Regions from separate parts of the Rhizobium sp. NLR8a genome, predicted to be linked through region 2. Evidence: riboswitches for the same ligand, from Rfam matches in the RefSeq annotation. Region 2 holds a riboswitch; the other holds the start of a gene.
What was found. Region 2 has a riboswitch for FMN ahead of HJC04_RS26430 (DMT family transporter). Riboswitches for the same ligand answer to the same signal wherever they lie in the genome.

Region 1: linked by a shared signal. The riboswitch ahead of HJC04_RS06830 (6,7-dimethyl-8-ribityllumazine synthase) and the one ahead of HJC04_RS26430 (DMT family transporter) in region 2 are both predicted to bind FMN.

What each region holds. Positions count from the first base shown of each region.
Region 1 is NZ_JABDWI010000003.1:209,674-218,292, reverse strand. It holds gene HJC04_RS06855 (RidA family protein) at 1-337, opposite strand, end outside; gene HJC04_RS06850 (SDR family NAD(P)-dependent oxidoreductase) at 331-1,056, opposite strand; gene HJC04_RS06845 (LysR family transcriptional regulator) at 1,243-2,145, shown strand; gene HJC04_RS06840 (DUF1194 domain-containing protein) at 2,365-3,141, shown strand; gene HJC04_RS06835 (VOC family protein) at 3,274-3,963, opposite strand; gene HJC04_RS06830 (6,7-dimethyl-8-ribityllumazine synthase) at 4,264-4,698, opposite strand; FMN riboswitch at 4,778-4,920, opposite strand; gene HJC04_RS06825 (SRPBCC domain-containing protein) at 5,384-5,830, shown strand; gene HJC04_RS06820 (GCG_CRPN prefix-to-repeats domain-containing protein) at 6,004-6,312, shown strand; gene HJC04_RS06815 (hypothetical protein) at 6,393-6,617, opposite strand; gene HJC04_RS06810 (adenylate/guanylate cyclase domain-containing protein) at 7,074-8,171, shown strand; gene HJC04_RS06805 (helix-turn-helix transcriptional regulator) at 8,358-8,619, shown strand, end outside.
Region 2 is NZ_JABDWI010000015.1:149,055-157,673, reverse strand. It holds gene HJC04_RS26455 (GGDEF domain-containing protein) at 1-50, opposite strand, end outside; gene clpP (ATP-dependent Clp endopeptidase proteolytic subunit ClpP) at 270-899, shown strand; gene clpX (ATP-dependent Clp protease ATP-binding subunit ClpX) at 1,201-2,478, shown strand; gene lon (endopeptidase La) at 2,877-5,294, shown strand; gene hupB (DNA-binding protein HupB) at 5,501-5,776, shown strand; FMN riboswitch at 5,894-6,045, shown strand; gene HJC04_RS26430 (DMT family transporter) at 6,239-7,138, shown strand; gene HJC04_RS26425 (esterase-like activity of phytase family protein) at 7,234-8,619, shown strand, end outside.

The DNA of each region.
Region 1 (8,619 bases), on a different contig from region 2:
GGAAATCGCCTTCGGTGGCGATATAGACGCCGAGCTTGACGACCCTGACGACCCTGTCCAGCGAGCCGAGGTACTCTCTGGCGGCGGCGAGGGCGCTGAGCGTCGCCGTTTCGGCTGCCTTCCTGCCGTCTTCGGCCGTCAGCGTACCGCCGACGCGGCCGATATAGCGCGGTTTGCGGTCGATGACCGGCAGCATGCCGCTGAAGAAGACCAGCTTGCCTGTCCGGATCGCCTCGACATAGGCCCCGAAGGGCGTCGGCGGCGGGGGAAGCGTGATGCCGAGGTCCTGCAGCCGCCGTTCCGCGCTGGCTGCCTGCGCTTTTCGATGGTTTACCATTTGCCCAGATGTGCTCCGCCGTCGACGTGCAGCACCTCCCCGGTGATACGCGGGGCTTCCATCAGGAAGAGGACCGCTTCGACGATCTCATCGACATTTGAAATGCCAGCTATCGGCGACAGCGTGCTCAGGAAATCCTTCGGATTGTCCTTGTGCAGCGGCGTGTCCACGACACCGGGAGCCACGATATTGAAGCGAATTTTCTCGTTCGCATATTCCATCGCCAAGTTCTTGGAGATCGCGTTGATGCCGCCTTTCGTCATCATCGACACCGAAGCGGAGAAGCCGGCGATCGGATGATCGGTCAATGGCGTCGTGATGCTGACGACGCTGCCGCCTGACTTCTGTGCGCGCATCTGTCTGACGGCCAGTTGGGTCAGATGGATGAAACCTTCGAGATTGGTCGAAGACAACGTCCTGAAATCCGTCATCGTGAAATCGACAAACGGCTTGGCCAAGAAGATGCCGGCATTGTTGACGAGCGCGTCGATCGAGCCGAAACGGTCGATCGCGGTTTTGGCCACGTGGGCCGCAGTCTCGGGATCGCCGATGTCGCCGTCGACGAGGGCCAGCCTGTCGGAAGCCGTGAGAGCATCCGACGCGCTGACCTGGCGGGAGGTGGCGACGACGTTGTAGCCGCGTTCGACGAAGGCATTGACGAGGCCTGCTCCGATACCCTGGGAGGCCCCGGTAATGATGACTGTCTTTTGCTTGGTCATGTTGAACTCCATTAATCTGGTTCGGGCAACACGAGCCTTGCGAGGGCGGGTCGCTCGAGATGGGCCGGCGCCTTAGCGCCGGCCATCGGTTGGTGTGTTTTCGCAAGGTGAATATGGCGAAAACCCTATTGCTCGATTAGATGGAAATATCTGGATTCTCTTTTGCAATGATGCAAAAGTGAAGGCATGGCGGACCTCAACGACATCGCTGTTTTCGTAAAGGTGGCGCAGTACGGGAGTTTCAGCCGTGCGGCCCATTCCCTCGGCATGCCCGTTTCAACCGTCAGTCGGAAGGTGACATCGTTAGAAGAACAGCTCGGTGTGACGCTCATCCAGCGCACGACGCGTAAGCTCAGTCTTACCGCGCAGGGGCAGGCCTATTACAATAGGTGCAGCGAGCCGCTCGCTCATCTCGTGGACGCCGAGCAGGCTCTTACGAAAACGCAAAGAAAGCCGGAGGGATTGTTGAAGATCTCCGTTCCGGTGATCTTCGGGCAGGAACCCTTCTACGAATTCGTCTCCTGTTTTCTGAAGATCTATCCCGATATTCAAATCGATCTTTTCGTCACCAATCTGTTTCTTGATTTGATCGCCGAAAATATCGACCTCGCCATCCGTTTCGGCGAGCTGAAGGACTCCTCCATCGTCGCGCAACGGCTCGGCAAGAGCGTCCGATATCTCGTCGCCGCACCCAGCTATTTCGAAGGCCGGGCGCTTCCTTCGAAGCCGGAGGACCTTAGGGATCATGATTGCGTGCTCCTGAACGGCCGCAACGGCGAAGGGGAGTGGCATCTGGTCAGCGGTCGGCGAGCGATCGACGTCCGTGTTAAGGGGCCGGTCTCCAGCCGGGATTTTGATGCAGTCAGCGCCTTTACCTATCGCGGCCACGGAATCGGGCTGCTGCCCTCGACCTATTGCGACGACGAAATCCGGAGAGGTGAGCTCATCCGCCTGCTGCCCGACTGGTCGTCGGAGGAAATCTTCGTACATGCCGTATACCCCACCCGGCGCTTCCTGCCCTTGCGCCTTCAGGTCTTTCTGGAAGCGCTGAAGACATGGAAAAGCCCATTGTGGTTGCCGCTCCACTGAATGCGGGATGGCATAAGGGACAGATGTCCCATAGCAGGCCTGACATAAGACCCGGGAATACGCCAAACGAGCACTCACAGGCGCCACGATTTCGACACCCTCAATTTGGCGCGCCTGGCGCTTTGTCATCACTGAAAATTGAAACCGCCGGCGCGTCCGAGCACCCGCACCTCCGCAAGCTGTGTTACAGTTTCTTCGCTTCCTGACGAGGATTTGCCGATGCTGACGACACTTGCTGTGCTCATGGCTATTACCGGCGTCGCGCCGGCAGCTGGGGCGGGCGGAAACGAGGTCGACGTGACGCTTGTGCTTGCCGTCGACACCTCGCGGTCCATGGATTTCGAGGAGATCGGCATTCAGCGCGACGGTTATATCGAGGCGCTGAAGCATAAGGAATTCATCGATGCGGTCAAGGGCGGTCTCACCGGCCGCATTGCCATCAGCTATTTCGAATGGGCTGGCTATGTCGTCCAGGATTCGATGATCGACTGGCAGGTGATCGAGACGGAAGCGGATGCGATCGCTTTCGCCGACAAGCTCGATGCCCGGCCGATCGCCACGCAACGGCGCACCTCGATCTCCACCGCCATCGATCAGGGCGCCAGCATGATCATCACCGGTCCCTTTCGCGGCAGGCGCGAGGTGATCGACATTTCCGGCGACGGCCCCAACAATTCCGGCGATCCTGTCACACCCGCCCGCGACAAGGCGGTGGCATCAGGCATGATCATCAACGGGCTGACCATCATGCTGCGTCCTTCCGATGCACCCGGCGGGCTCGACAAATATTATGCCGATTGCGTGATCGGCGGCCCCGGCAGCTTCGTGCTGCCGGTCAACAAGATCGAGGATTTCGCCATCGCCGTGCGCCGAAAGCTGGTGCTCGAGATCAGCGGCATTTCCCCGTCGCCTGGGGTGGAGAGGATCGCCGCCGACGCGCCGACGACGGATTGTCTGATCGGCGAGAAGCAGTGGCGGGATATATTTGATCGATGAGGTGCGGGCTATGGCGCGCGACTTGGGACGAGCAGAGACGGGGGTGCCGCATGGCACCCCTAGAAAGGAAAGAAGCCTCGCCCTGAGGGGCTCGAAGGCGAAGCGGGTACTCCCAGCGTCTGTCGCCGCAACCTACAACGGCAGCTGCCTGCCGGCCTGCTCGCTGACCATGTATTCGGCGTACCAGTCCGGCCAGTTCTCGTCATGCTTGCCGCCGTTGCGTTTCTCGTGTTCGCCGTGGGCTTGGGCGGCGCGGCGGAGTGCCGCCGCAAGGTCGCTCGATGTCGAGAAGGCCGTCTCATCGGCGTCGATGCGTCCCGGCAGGCGGGTGGTGACTTCCTGAAACAACCAGCCGTTGCCATCCGGATCCTTGAAGGAGGCGAAGGAACGGTAGCTGCGGTGCTCGGGGTCGCGGCCGGCGACGCGCAGGCGGCCGAAGAGATAGGGCTCGTCCGTGCCGGCATAGACGCCCGATGCGTCGTGGAAGACCTCGCTCACCTCGACGCCGCGGGCGATGAGATCGCGCCGCGCGGCCTCGATGTCGGAGACGATCAGGTAGAGCCCTTGCGCTGAGCCGGGGGCGGCGGCCGTGACGTTCCTGCCGAAGATGATGGCGCAGCCGGAGCCCGGCGGGGTGAACTGAATCACCCGGAAATCGACATCATTGGCAAAGTCGGCGTCGAGCCTCCAGCCCAGGTTCTCATAAAAGCGTTTGGCGCGGTCGACGTCGGAAACGGGGATGACGACCACTTCGAGCTTGGTGTCGATCGGCCGTGTTTCTGGAATTTCGATGGGGGTTTCACTGCGCATTGCATTGCTCATCTTCAGCTCCCTTGAGGTTTGGACGCATTAAGAATGGCGATACATGTCGGGATCGAGTGGACCACAGCGTGGGGTGGGCGTCGAATCAATTATTCTGCTGTTGGAGAAGACGGCGGGCTTCTCCCGCCGTCAGTTTGTCGACAAGCCCGTCCTCTATTTGGCGTCGTCCTCGGCCTTGGCCGATGATCTGCTGCACCTGATGTAGATGCTCGGGACAAACCCGAGCATGACGAAAGAGCGGTTGGCCGACTTCGTCAGTTGGGGGATAGCGGACCGATCCTGCGCCTGTCGCGCGGGCTTCTATGCCGCAAGGGCGGCGCGCGTTTTGCCGATCATCAGGGCGGCGCGTGCCGCCTCGCGGCCTTTCTCGACGAAGTGCGCGCGATAGATCTGGGTATGGTGTTCCGTCTCCTGATACTGGTGCGGTGTCAGCGAAACGGATAGCACCGGCACGCCCGTATCCATGCCGGCACGCATCAGGCCGTCGACGACGGCCTGGGCGACGAATTCGTGGCGGTAGATCCCGCCGTCGACGACGAAGGCAGCGGCGATGACGGCGGCGTAACGTCCGGTCGCGGCAAGATCGCGCGACAAAAGCGGCATTTCGAAAGCGCCGGGGACATCGAATATGTCGATCTGTTCGGCGGGAACAAGCTGTTGGAAGCCTTCAAGCGCACGGTCGACGATATCGGCGTGCCAGCCGGCTTTGACGAAGGCATAACGGGTGGGTGTCATGGTAATCTCCTTTGGCGTACAGACACATCACCCAAGGCGATCACGAGCATCCGCCGCCAGCCCGGAGGGCAGCAGCAGCGCACGTTCTCTTTCATCCGGACTATGACCGTCGGCTCAGGCATCTCACCTGATCTGCTGACCCTTCCGAGGAAGGCGCTCGCGGGCTCGCAATCGAAACTGCATACCGCCGGTAGGGACTTTCACCCCGCCCTGAGAACGGCGCGGACAATAGGGGCAAGGCGGCGGGCTGGCAATAGGGTAAGATGGTTTCCGGATGGGTGCGTTGGTGTGTCCTCTAATATGGCCATTTGCCTTTCGCTGCAGCTCAAGGCGTTCATCGCTTTCGCTCCCCGCCCCTCATCTGCCTGCCGGGCTTCTTTTCCCCGCTGGGGAGAAGGGGAATCGCGGCGGGCGCCTCGCTCCATTTGAGATGTTTGCGGTAGGTATGGTCACCGTGAGGCTTGCTTCCCCTTCGCCCCAGCGGGGAAAAGAAGCCCGTCAGGGCAGATGAGGGGGTGAGCGACGATGGGAGCGAATGCGCTGAGCGTCAGCGAAGGGCACATGCTCCACCACCCTTGTTGAGCACGCCCTTCCGCCTACATGCTTCTGCTGAGGAATATCCATGTCGAAAAAGCATGCTGCTCCGCCTCACTGAGGGGTAGAGCAGCAACCATGGGAGAGAGCGATGCCAGAATCTTTCGTCGTGCGCCGCGAGACGCATCTTGCAGCGCCGCCGGCGGCGGTGTTTGCGCTGATGACCGATCCGGAGAAGATCCTGCGCTGGATGGGGACGGAGGCCGAGGTCGAGCCGGAGCCCGGCGGGCTCTATCTCGTCAACGTCACCGGCGCCCGTTTTGCGCGCGGCTCGTTTCGCGAGGTGGTGCCGGTGCATCGGCTTGCCTACAGCTTCGGCTGGGACGGCAGCGAGGTGGTGCCGCCCGGGTCGAGTCTGGTCGAGATCGACCTGATCGAACAGGGAGGCGGGACGCTTTTGCGGCTCACCCATAGCGGCCTGCCGAGTGCGGAGCAGTGCGCTGGCCACGAGGAAGGCTGGGCGCATTACCTCGGACGGCTCACCGAGGTCGCCGCCGGGCGCAACCCCGGTCCAGATCCATTTTACGGCAGGAGATGAACGGTTTTCGGCAGGCGGCGGGACGCCCCTCAAGCGCTTGACGCTACGGGAAGAACGGTTTGCCGCGGTCAAAAAAGTGCTGCTTTTTCGTCCGCAAACATGAACGTACAGTTCATCTCCAGTTCAATTTGGCGGTCCTAAGGTGATTGCGGCTGGATGAAATGGAGTTTTCGATGAAGGCACTTTCTATCGCGGCTGCCTTGCTCGCTGGCAGCCTCTCGATCGGCACGGCTCAGGCGATGCCGATCGGGGCAATCAAGGTTGAGAGCACTGTCACAAAGGTCGACTACGCCTGTGGTCGCGGTTGGCACCTGACCCGCTGGGGCGAATGCCGGCGCAACTGGCACCGCCCGCCGCCTGTAGCTTTCTATGGCGGTCCGCCCCGCTGGGGCTGGGAGCGGCGTCATCGCGATTGGGATAGCCCGCGCTGGGGCTATGAGCGGCGCTGGGACCGCGAACGCCGCTGGCGGGATGACTACTAAAAAGCCTTTGACAGAGGCAGACAAACGAGGGCCGGTGCGATGTTTCGCCCGGCCTTTATCCGTTGAAATAACGAATGCGCTCAAATGCGGCTGACGAGCCAGTGCTTTCCGTCGATCAGCTCTTCAAGCTCGGCCGGATCCTTGACGCCGAACTCGAACCATTCCACGAGTTCCTTCGCCTTCCGCTTGCTTTCCTCGGCTGTAAAGTCGATCCCATAGCGCTCGCACCAGCGTCGAAGGATCGACGTCAGCAGCGTCATGTCATTCCCGTCAAGCGGGTCTTTCGGCCAGTATGTCGTGCCCATCGCAACCCCTCAATCGCTAATGACAGGCTGGCACATAATCGAATCTATGTCGCGCAATTTAAAAGTGTTTATTGGGTTGTTTTCCACCGTGGTGAATGGTTTTCCACAGAGTTGTTGGACGGTGGGGTTGACAGGGGTGCGGAGGGACCCGGCTGGCGCAAGTGCCGAAAGGAAATCCCCCGGACACCTGAGGTGTCCTCAGTTGCCGACAAAGTCTCCTCCGTCATGCCCGGCCTTGTGCCGAGTATCTGACCAGGGCAGTTGTTTGAACGAAAACCGTTTATTTTCAGATGCATAATTGGATCGTCGCAGATCCTCGGCACAAGGACGAGGATGACGTCGGGGGTTTTGGTTGCCAACAGGCGGATACCGGAGACCACCTCAGAGGCCGCGGGAGTGTCCGTGGGCTGACGTCTCGGGGTTGCCCACGTCCTGTTGCAATGCCAATGTTAACCCATGGATCTGCCTTCCTCTCTTGCCTGGCTGATTGACGAGGCTGCGGCTTCGCCCGGTCCCGAACGGTTTCTGGCCGAGCTCGGGCGCCGGCTGCTGGCCGATGGCTTGGCGCTTTCCGGCGGCGCGCTGACACTTTCGGTGCCGCATCCGATCATCGCGCGCCGTACCTGGCTGTGGCGAGCCGAAACCGGAGCCGTCATCGAGGCGTTGGGTTTTGCCGCCGCACCTCAAAGCGATGCCGGGCGCGAATGGCTGGCCGGGCTTGGGCCGGTTTGGGAGGAGAGCATTGGAGCTTCGCGGGACGGCGCTGTGCTCGGCTGGGCGGGCGTCGGCAGGAGGACGGGGGCGGACGAATTTTCTCCTGATGAAGCCGCGCGGCTGCAGGAGATCGCGCGTTTTGCCGCCGCGCCGCTTGCGGCCCTTGCGGCGCGGGAGGCGCGGGCGGCACTGCTTGAAGCCTATCTCGGCCGGCGCAGTGCGGCTCGGGTTCAGTCCGGTGCACTTGCCCGCGGCACCGGCGAAACCATTCGCGCCGCTCTTCTCTGCGCCGATTTGCGGGATTTCACCGCACTTTCCCAGGTGACGGAGCCGCAGGCGATGATATCAGCGCTCGACGCCTATTTCGACCGCGTCGCCGGCGCCGTGCACGCCTTCGGCGGCGAGGTGCTGAAATTCATCGGCGACGGCGTGCTGGCGATCTTTCCCGTCACCGCCGCTTCCGGTGACGAGGCCCGGGCTGATCGAGAAGCCTGCGAGGCGGCGCTTCGGGCCGTCGCCGCCAGCCGCGCCGGCATGATCCATCTCGATCGGATGCGCGAGGCTGAGGGGCTGGCGCCGCTGCCCTTCGGCGCCGCCCTGCATTTCGGCGAAATCCTCTGGGGCAATATCGGCGCCGCCGACCGGCTTGACTTCACCGCCATCGGCCCGGCGGTCAATCTGGTCAGCCGGCTGGAAGGGCTCTGCAAGCCGCTCGGCCACGGCGTTCTGATCTCAGGTGCCGTGGCGGCGAATACCGAGGCCGCGCTGACGCCGCTCGGCGAGCATGCCCTGCGCGGCATCGCCGAGCCCTGCGCCATCTTCACTTTGGCTGGGGTTTGAACCCTGAGATCGGGCTGTCCGCCTTCACCTGCCATGGCATGTTTTCCCACAAACCGCGCAGAAGAATCATTCTCGTAGGCGTGTGATCAAGCCTGGCCATCGCTGAAGATCGTTTTCGAATCTCCTTCGGAAAAGGTCTGCAAAGAAATATTTGCAAAGATATGTTTGCGATTGTATCCTTGGGTCATGAATGAGTACAATCCCCGACCCTCCCCAGATGCCGCCATCTCCCGGACCGTCAGCCGGGTCGTGCCCGAACCCACCGCACTGAAGGCGCTGGCGCACCCCGTCCGCCTGCGCATGCTCGGCATGCTGAGGATCGACGGCCCCGCCACGGCGACGCAGCTCGCCGCGCGGCTCGGCCTGAACAGCGGCGCGACCAGCTATCATCTGCGCCAGCTTGCCCAATATGGCTTCATCGAGGAGGCGCCGCATGGCTCACGACGCG
Region 2 (8,619 bases):
GTTGAGTAAACGTGCATGAGCGCTGTCGAATGGAGTAACCTTTCCTTCATCCTGTCATGGAGAAAAGCCGGGGAGTCGACATCGAGGGCTCGCGGCCAACAGGCGTTTGCGAGAAAGAGGCTGCCGGCGTCGAAGCCCTGCGGCCTTGCCCTCCTTCTTAACGTTATCCCAATGCGTGTCTTGAAGAGGAGGGCAGGGACACTCTATGTAGGGATAAGACATTTTCTTTGATTCCCGGCCTGCCGGCATGACGTTGACAAAGGACGCACATGAGAAACCCAGTTGATACCGCAATGGCCCTCGTGCCGATGGTCGTGGAACAGACCAACCGCGGTGAACGCTCCTACGACATCTATTCCCGCCTGTTGAAGGAACGCATCATCTTCCTGACCGGCGCCGTCGAGGATCACATGGCGACGCTCGTCTGCGCCCAGTTGCTTTTCCTCGAGGCCGAAAACCCGAAGAAGGAAATCGCTCTCTACATCAATTCTCCCGGTGGCGTCGTCACCGCCGGCATGGCGATCTACGACACGATGCAGTTCATCAAACCTGCTGTGTCGACGCTCTGCATCGGCCAGGCGGCGTCCATGGGTTCGCTGCTGTTGGCGGCCGGCCATAAGGACATGCGCTTCGCCACCCCGAATTCCCGCATCATGGTTCATCAGCCCTCGGGCGGCTTCCAGGGCCAGGCCTCGGACATCGAGCGCCACGCCCGCGACATCCTCAAGATGAAGCGCCGCCTGAACGAAGTCTACGTCAAGCACACCGGCCGCAGCTACGAGGAAGTTGAAAAGACCCTCGATCGTGACCATTTCATGGATGCGGACGAGGCCCAGGGCTGGGGCGTGATCGACAAGGTTTTGACGTCGCGCCTCGAGATGGAAGGCGAGCAGGCCTAGTAATTAATTGGGATGGTGTTTTTGCCGCCACAGTTCTATCTCATTTGTGATCGAACAAGGCTTTCATCTGGCGGCGAAGACGCTAATAGTAACTATTAATGCTATGTTGAATTTTTATGACATAGCATTTGGCATTCGAAGGGGATTCGTTGCCGCCGGAACCCGAACATGGTTGATTGGGACCGGTTCGTAGCCCCTGAAGCCCTTCTCGGCAAAGGCTCCGGAAACGGAGTGCCGCCAGGAGCTGATAGAGTGGACCGCGATTTCGCCTTGAAATGCGGCGTGCTGGAAGGAAAATGATATGAGCAAGGTCAGCGGCAGCAACGGCGGCGACTCCAAGAACACCCTCTATTGTTCGTTCTGCGGAAAGAGCCAGCACGAAGTCCGGAAACTGATTGCCGGACCGACCGTCTTCATCTGCGATGAATGCGTCGAATTGTGCATGGACATCATCCGCGAGGAAAACAAGTCCTCGATGGTCAAGTCCCGCGACGGCGTTCCGACGCCCCAGGACATCATCAAGGTCCTCGACGAATATGTCATAGGCCAGCGCCAGGCGAAGAAGATCCTGTCGGTTGCCGTTCACAACCATTACAAGCGCCTGGCGCACGCCTCCAAGAACGGCGAAGTCGAGCTGGCGAAGTCGAACATCATGCTGGTCGGACCGACCGGCTGCGGCAAGACCTATCTTGCCCAGACCCTGGCCCGCATCATCGACGTTCCCTTCACGATGGCCGATGCGACGACGCTGACGGAAGCCGGCTATGTCGGTGAGGACGTCGAAAACATCATCTTGAAGCTCCTGCAGGCGGCCGACTACAATGTCGAGCGCGCCCAGCGCGGCATCGTCTACATCGACGAAGTCGACAAGATTTCGCGCAAGTCCGACAATCCGTCGATCACCCGCGACGTCTCGGGCGAGGGCGTCCAGCAGGCGCTTCTGAAGATCATGGAAGGCACGGTCGCTTCCGTCCCGCCGCAGGGCGGCCGCAAGCACCCGCAGCAGGAATTCCTGCAGGTCGACACGACGAACATCCTATTCATCTGCGGCGGCGCTTTCGCCGGTCTCGACAAGATCATCTCCGCCCGTGGCGAGAAGACCTCGATCGGCTTCGGCGCGACCGTCAAGGCCCAGGACGACCGCCGCGTCGGCGAAGTCCTGCGCGAACTGGAGCCGGAAGATCTGGTCAAGTTCGGCCTCATCCCGGAATTCATCGGCCGTCTGCCGGTTCTGGCGACGCTCGAGGATCTCGACGAGGATGCGCTGATCCAGATCCTGTCCGAGCCGAAGAACGCGCTGATCAAGCAGTATCAGCGCCTGTTCGAGATGGAAGACGTCGAACTGACCTTCCACGAGGACGCGCTGCGCGAAATCGCCCGCAAGGCGATTGTGCGCAAAACCGGTGCCCGCGGCCTTCGCTCGATCATGGAGAAGATCCTGCTCGACACGATGTTCGAACTGCCGACGCTGGAAGGCGTGCGCGAGGTCGTCATCTCCGAGGAAGTGGTGCGCGGTTCGGCCCGTCCGCTTTACATCTATGCCGATCGCCAGGAAGAAAAGGCCAACGCGTCGGCGTGACCTTGGACTTTCGCACGATTCTTTTGGGGGCTTGCCATTGGCGGGCCCCTTTCTATTTGAAAAACCATGCGAGGCGCTGTTAGTATTTGCAGTGGGGACCGGATATGCCTTTGCCGATGTTGTGCAAGGGTGATGCTTGGCAATGATGCGATGATCTCGTAAGCCTGTTGCCGACGTTGTATTTTAGCCTGGTCGGAAGTGGTAAGCGCCGGTCCAGCCACGCGCTTCATAGTGTTGGCGTTCCGTTGTAATAAAGCTGTCACGTCCGGGGAACGCGGGCGTTAGCGTGGCTTGAAAAGCGTAGTCAGAACCTCCACTTGTAGAGCCAAGTGAGAGCCGGCCGGTCCCAAGCGGCCGTGCAGAGAGCCCGGTAACGGGACGATGGAAAGGACAAAAAAATGACGAAGAAAACGTCTGTAGCGAGCAGCACCGCCTACCCTGTTTTGCCTTTGCGCGACATCGTGGTGTTCCCGCATATGATCGTGCCGCTGTTCGTCGGACGGGAAAAATCGATCCGTGCGCTCGAAGAAGTCATGGGCTCGGACAAGCAGATCATGCTGGTGACGCAGATCAACGCCAGCGACGATGATCCGGACCCTTCGGCGATTCACAATGTCGGCACGGTGGCCAACGTGCTGCAGCTCCTGAAGCTGCCCGACGGCACCGTCAAGGTTCTCGTCGAAGGCCGCGCTCGCGCCGAGATCGACACCTATACCAGCCGCGAGGATTTCTACGAGGCGCTCGGCCATGTGCTCGAGGAGCCCCATGACGATCCGGTCGAGCTGGAAGCGTTGTCGCGCTCGGTCGTCTCCGAATTCGAAAGCTATGTGAAGCTCAACAAGAAAATTTCGCCCGAAGTGGTCGGCGCCGCCAGCCAGATCGACGACTATTCCAAGCTCGCCGATACGGTCGCCTCGCATCTGTCGATCAAGATCACCGAGAAGCAGGAGATGCTGGAGACGACCAGCGTCAAGCAGCGTCTCGAAAAGGCTCTCGGCTTCATGGAAGGCGAGATCTCGGTCCTGCAGGTCGAAAAGCGCATCCGCTCGCGCGTCAAGCGCCAGATGGAGAAGACCCAGCGCGAATACTACCTCAATGAGCAGATGAAGGCGATCCAGAAGGAGCTCGGTGACGGCGAGGAAGGCCGCGACGAGATGAGCGAACTGGAAGAGCGCATCGCCAAGACCAAGTTGTCCAAGGAAGCCCGTGAAAAGGCCGAGGCGGAGCTGAAGAAGCTGCGCCAGATGAGCCCGATGTCGGCGGAAGCCACCGTCGTGCGCAATTATCTCGATTGGCTGCTCGGCATCCCGTGGGGCAAGAAGTCGAAGATCAAGGCCGACCTCAACAATGCCGAGAAGATCCTCGAAGCCGATCACTTCGGTCTCGACAAGGTCAAGGAGCGCATCGTCGAATATCTGGCCGTGCAGGCGCGTGCCACCAAGATCAAAGGCCCGATCCTCTGCCTCGTCGGCCCTCCGGGCGTCGGCAAGACCTCGCTGGCCCAGTCGATCGCCAAGGCGACCGGCCGTGAGTATGTCCGCATGGCGCTCGGCGGCGTTCGCGACGAAGCCGAAATCCGCGGTCACCGCCGCACCTATATCGGCTCGATGCCCGGCAAGGTCATCCAGTCGATGAAGAAAGCGAAGAAGTCCAACCCGCTCTTCCTGCTCGATGAAATCGACAAGATGGGCATGGACTTCCGCGGCGATCCGTCCTCGGCCCTGCTCGAAGTGCTCGATCCGGCGCAGAACTCGACCTTCATGGACCATTACCTGGAAGTCGAATACGACCTCTCCGACGTGATGTTCATCACGACGGCGAATACGCTGAACATTCCGGCGCCGCTGATGGACCGCATGGAAATCATCCGTATCGCCGGCTACACCGAGGATGAAAAGCGCGAGATCGCCAAGCGGCACCTGTTGCCGAAGGCCATCAAGGAACATGCGTTGCAGCCGGAAGAATTCTCGGTCAGCGACGATGCCCTGATGGCAATCAGCCAGCAGTATACCCGCGAAGCAGGTGTCCGTAGCTTCGAACGCGAATTGATGAAGCTCGCCCGCAAGGCGGTCACCGAGATCATCAAGGGCAAGACGAAGTCCGTTCACGTGACGGCCGCCAACATCGCCGACTATCTCGGCGTCCCGCGCTTCCGCCATGGCGAGGCCGAGGGCGAGGATCAGGTCGGCGTCGTGACCGGTCTTGCCTGGACGGAAGTCGGCGGCGAGCTGCTGACCATCGAAGGTGTGATGATGCCGGGCAAGGGCCGCATGACGGTTACCGGCAATCTGAAGGACGTCATGAAGGAATCGATCTCGGCGGCGGCCTCCTATGTCCGCTCGCGCGCTGTCGATTTCGGCATCGAACCGCCTATGTTCGAAAAGAACGACATCCACGTGCACGTGCCGGAAGGGGCGACGCCGAAGGATGGCCCGTCGGCCGGTGTCGCCATGGCAACCGCCATTGTCTCGATCATGACCGGCATCCCGGTCAACAAGCATGTGGCCATGACCGGTGAAATCACCCTCCGCGGCCGTGTGCTGCCGATCGGCGGCCTCAAGGAAAAGCTGCTAGCAGCGCTTCGCGGCGGCATCAAGAAGGTGCTGATTCCGGAGGAGAACGCCAAGGACCTGGCGGAGATTCCGGACAATGTGAAGAACAACATGGAGATCATTCCGGTCTCGCGGATGGGCGAGGTGATCAAGCACGCGCTGATCCGGCGGCCGGAGCCGATCGAGTGGGATGGGACGGTGGAAACGCCCGTCATCACTTCGGTCGAAGGCCTCGATGACACGGGCGCAACCATAGCGCATTGAGTGGCATTTGCCACATTTGTGCCCTATTGGCGCAAAAGACGCAAAAAGGCTGGCGGAAACGCCAGCCTTTTTTGTGAAAACGTCATGGAGACGCTTGCTTTTCCTTGATTTGCAGGGCTTTTGGGTTCCCGGCGGGCCTGATGAAACCTAATCTGCGCCTAGCTTAGATTTGAGTCGTTTCATACCATTTAGAAAGGGGTGGAAACATGAACAAGAATGAACTCGTGTCCGCAGTCGCCGAAAAGGCAGGACTGACGAAGTCTGACGCGGCTTCCGCTGTTGACGCGGTTTTTGACGTTGTCCAGGCCGAACTCAAGAACAAGGGCGACATCCGCCTCGCTGGTTTCGGCAGCTTCACCGTTTCTCATCGCGCTGCAACGAAGGGCCGTAACCCGTCGACCGGCGCTGAAGTCGATATCCCGGCTCGCAACGTTCCGAAGTTCACGCCCGGCAAGGGCCTGAAGGACGCCGTCAACGGCTGATTTGATCGTCCGCCGGCCGTAAACGAGAACGGTTGAGCAGGATTTCGAGGGGTTCGGCGCGCCGGACCCCTTTTTGTTTTGCCGCTTGCCGCAGGCAGCGCTTTGTTTTACGAACGGTGCTGTTCTCAGGGCGGGGTGAAAGTCCCCACCGGCGGTAAGGGCTGCGGCCCGAGCCCGCGAGCGCCTTCCGAGGCTTTGGCCGGGGAAGGGTCAGCAGATCCGGTGCGATTCCGGAGCCGACGGTATAGTCCGGATGAAAGAGAATGAGCATGGCCGCGAGCGGGCAGGGGACTGCCGGCGTCTGCGCGCCGTCGCCTCATGCGTCCTGATTTATGTTGGTCGCCTGCATAATTCCCTAAATCGGAATCGATTTGAGGATGAAATTATGCAGCAATTAAAAGCGCTACAGCGTCCTTTGCGCGTCTGGAAAGACGCGCGGCGCTGTAGTTCTGGGTGGAAGACATGAATCAGAATTCCCTTACAATGCAGCGTTCCCGCGCCTTTGCTGGCGCTGCTTTCATGGTGCTTGGAGGCGTCGCTTTCTCGCTGCTCAACGTCGTCACCCAATGGCTGACCATGAAGCTCGCCTTTCCGCCAGCCTCTGCTGCTTTCTGGCAATATGCCTTCGCCTTCCTCTTCTGCTTGCCCTTCCTGCGCAAATCCGGCCTTGCGGCTATGCGTACGAACTATCCCTGGCGGCACGTCGTGCGCGTCGTCTTTGCCGCGCTCGGCGTCGAGGCCTGGGTTTCCGGTCTTGCCTCAGTGCCGATCTGGCAGGCGATCGCGCTGGTCATGACCTCACCCTTCTTCATCATTCTCGGTGCCCGCCTGTTCCTCGGTGAGCGCGTCGGCGCGGCCCGCTGGGCAGCGACCGGTGTCGGCTTTGCCGGCGCCATGATCATCCTCCAGCCATGGTCGGACAGCTTCACCTGGGCAGCGCTCCTGCCGGTACTCTCGGCACTGCTCTGGGGTGCCTCGTCGCTCATCACCAAGAGCCTGACCGGTATCGAGAGGCCGGAGACCATCATCGTCTGGTTGTTGGTGCTGCTGACGCCGATCAACGGCGGTCTGGCGCTTGCTGCGGGCTTCGCAGTGCCGCCAGGCACGACACTCGCGCTCTTCCTTCTGGCAGGCCTCCTGACGGTCGTGGCGCAGTATCTGCTGACCCTTGCCTATGCCAGCGCCGACGCCGCCTATGTCCAGCCCTTCGATGACCTGAAGCTGCCGCTCAACGTGCTCGCCGGCTGGCTGTTCTTCGGCTATGCGCCCGCCGGCTATCTGTGGCTGGGCGCTGCACTCATTCTTTCCGCGTCGCTCTTCATCATGAGGAACGAGATGCGTCGGGAAAAACAGGCAGCCTGACGCCGACCCTCTGAAATTTTGGGGGCTGTCATGTCTCTGTCATAGCGGTCCCGCAAAACCCCTCTGTTCGATCTTTTTGGACATTGGGGGTTTCCATGACAGTTTCATCCCGCAAGGCAGCGCTCGCTGCCGTGCTTCTCGCATCCGTGGCCTTCCCGGCTGCGGCCGAGCCGGTTTTCAACCGCATCGCCTCTTTCCCGGTCGCTCAGAACCTGCCTGGTGACAAGGACAAGCTGTCGCCGACATCCGCAGAAATCATCACCGCGACCGACGACGGCAACACCCTGATCTATAGCGACAGCCCGTTCGGTGCGATCGGCTTCATCGACATCACCGACGCCAGGGTTCCAAGGGCCGGCGGCGCGCTGATGATGGATGGCGAGCCGACATCGGTCACCTCGAGTGCCGGCAAGGCGCTGGTTGCCGTCAATACCTCCGAAAGCAAGGCCAGGCCCTCCGGCCGCCTCGCAATCGTCGACGTAGCGACAAAGAAGATCGAGAACACCTGCGATCTCGGCGGCCAGCCGGATTCCATCGCCCTCAACAAGGACAAGACGCTCGGTGCCATCGCGATCGAAAACGAGCGCGACGAAGACGTCAATGACGGCAAGATCCCGCAGATGCCGGCGGGCGACCTCGCCGTTTTCCAGGTCAAGAACGGCACCGTCGATTGCGGCACCATCAGGCATGTGGCGCTGACCGGCCTTGGCGGTGTCGCCCCTGAAGACCCGGAGCCGGAATTCGTTGCCTTCAACGGGCAGAACGAGATTGCGCTGACGCTGCAGGAAAACAACGAGATCGTCATCATCGATGCCAACACGGCTCAGGTGAAGGCCCACTTCTCCGCCGGCAGCGTTGATCTCTCAGGCATCGACACCAAACGCGACGGCGCCCTGAAATTCTCGAGCGAATCGAAGGGCGTCCTGCGCGAGCCTGATGCCGTGAAGTGGCTGGACGACAACCGCCTCGTCATCGCCAATGAAGGCGATTACCAGGGCGGCTCGCGCGGCTTCACCATCTTCGACAAGGCGGGCAAGGTTCTCTATGAATCGGGCGCTTCCTTTGAACGCGCCGTCGCCCATATCGGCCATTACCCCGAAAGCCGTTCGGGATCGAAGGGCGTCGAGCCGGAAGGCCTTGAAGCTGCCAAGTTCGGCGACGACCAATATTTCTTCCTGCTTGCCGAGCGCGCCTCGGTCGTTGGCGTCTATAAGGATACCGGCGCCGACCCCGAACTCATGCAGCTTCTGCCGTCGGGCATTTCGCCGGAAGGCGGGGTCGCCATCCCGCAGCGTAACCTCTTTGCGACCGCCAATGAACTCGATCTCGGCAAGGACGGCGGGGTGCGCTCGCACGTAATGATCTATGAGCGTGCGGAAGGCGACCAAGCCTATCCGCAGATCGTCTCCGCCGACAAGGAAGGCACTCCGATCGGTTTCGCAGCGCTTTCGGGTCTCGCCGCCGTTCCCGGCAAACCGGGC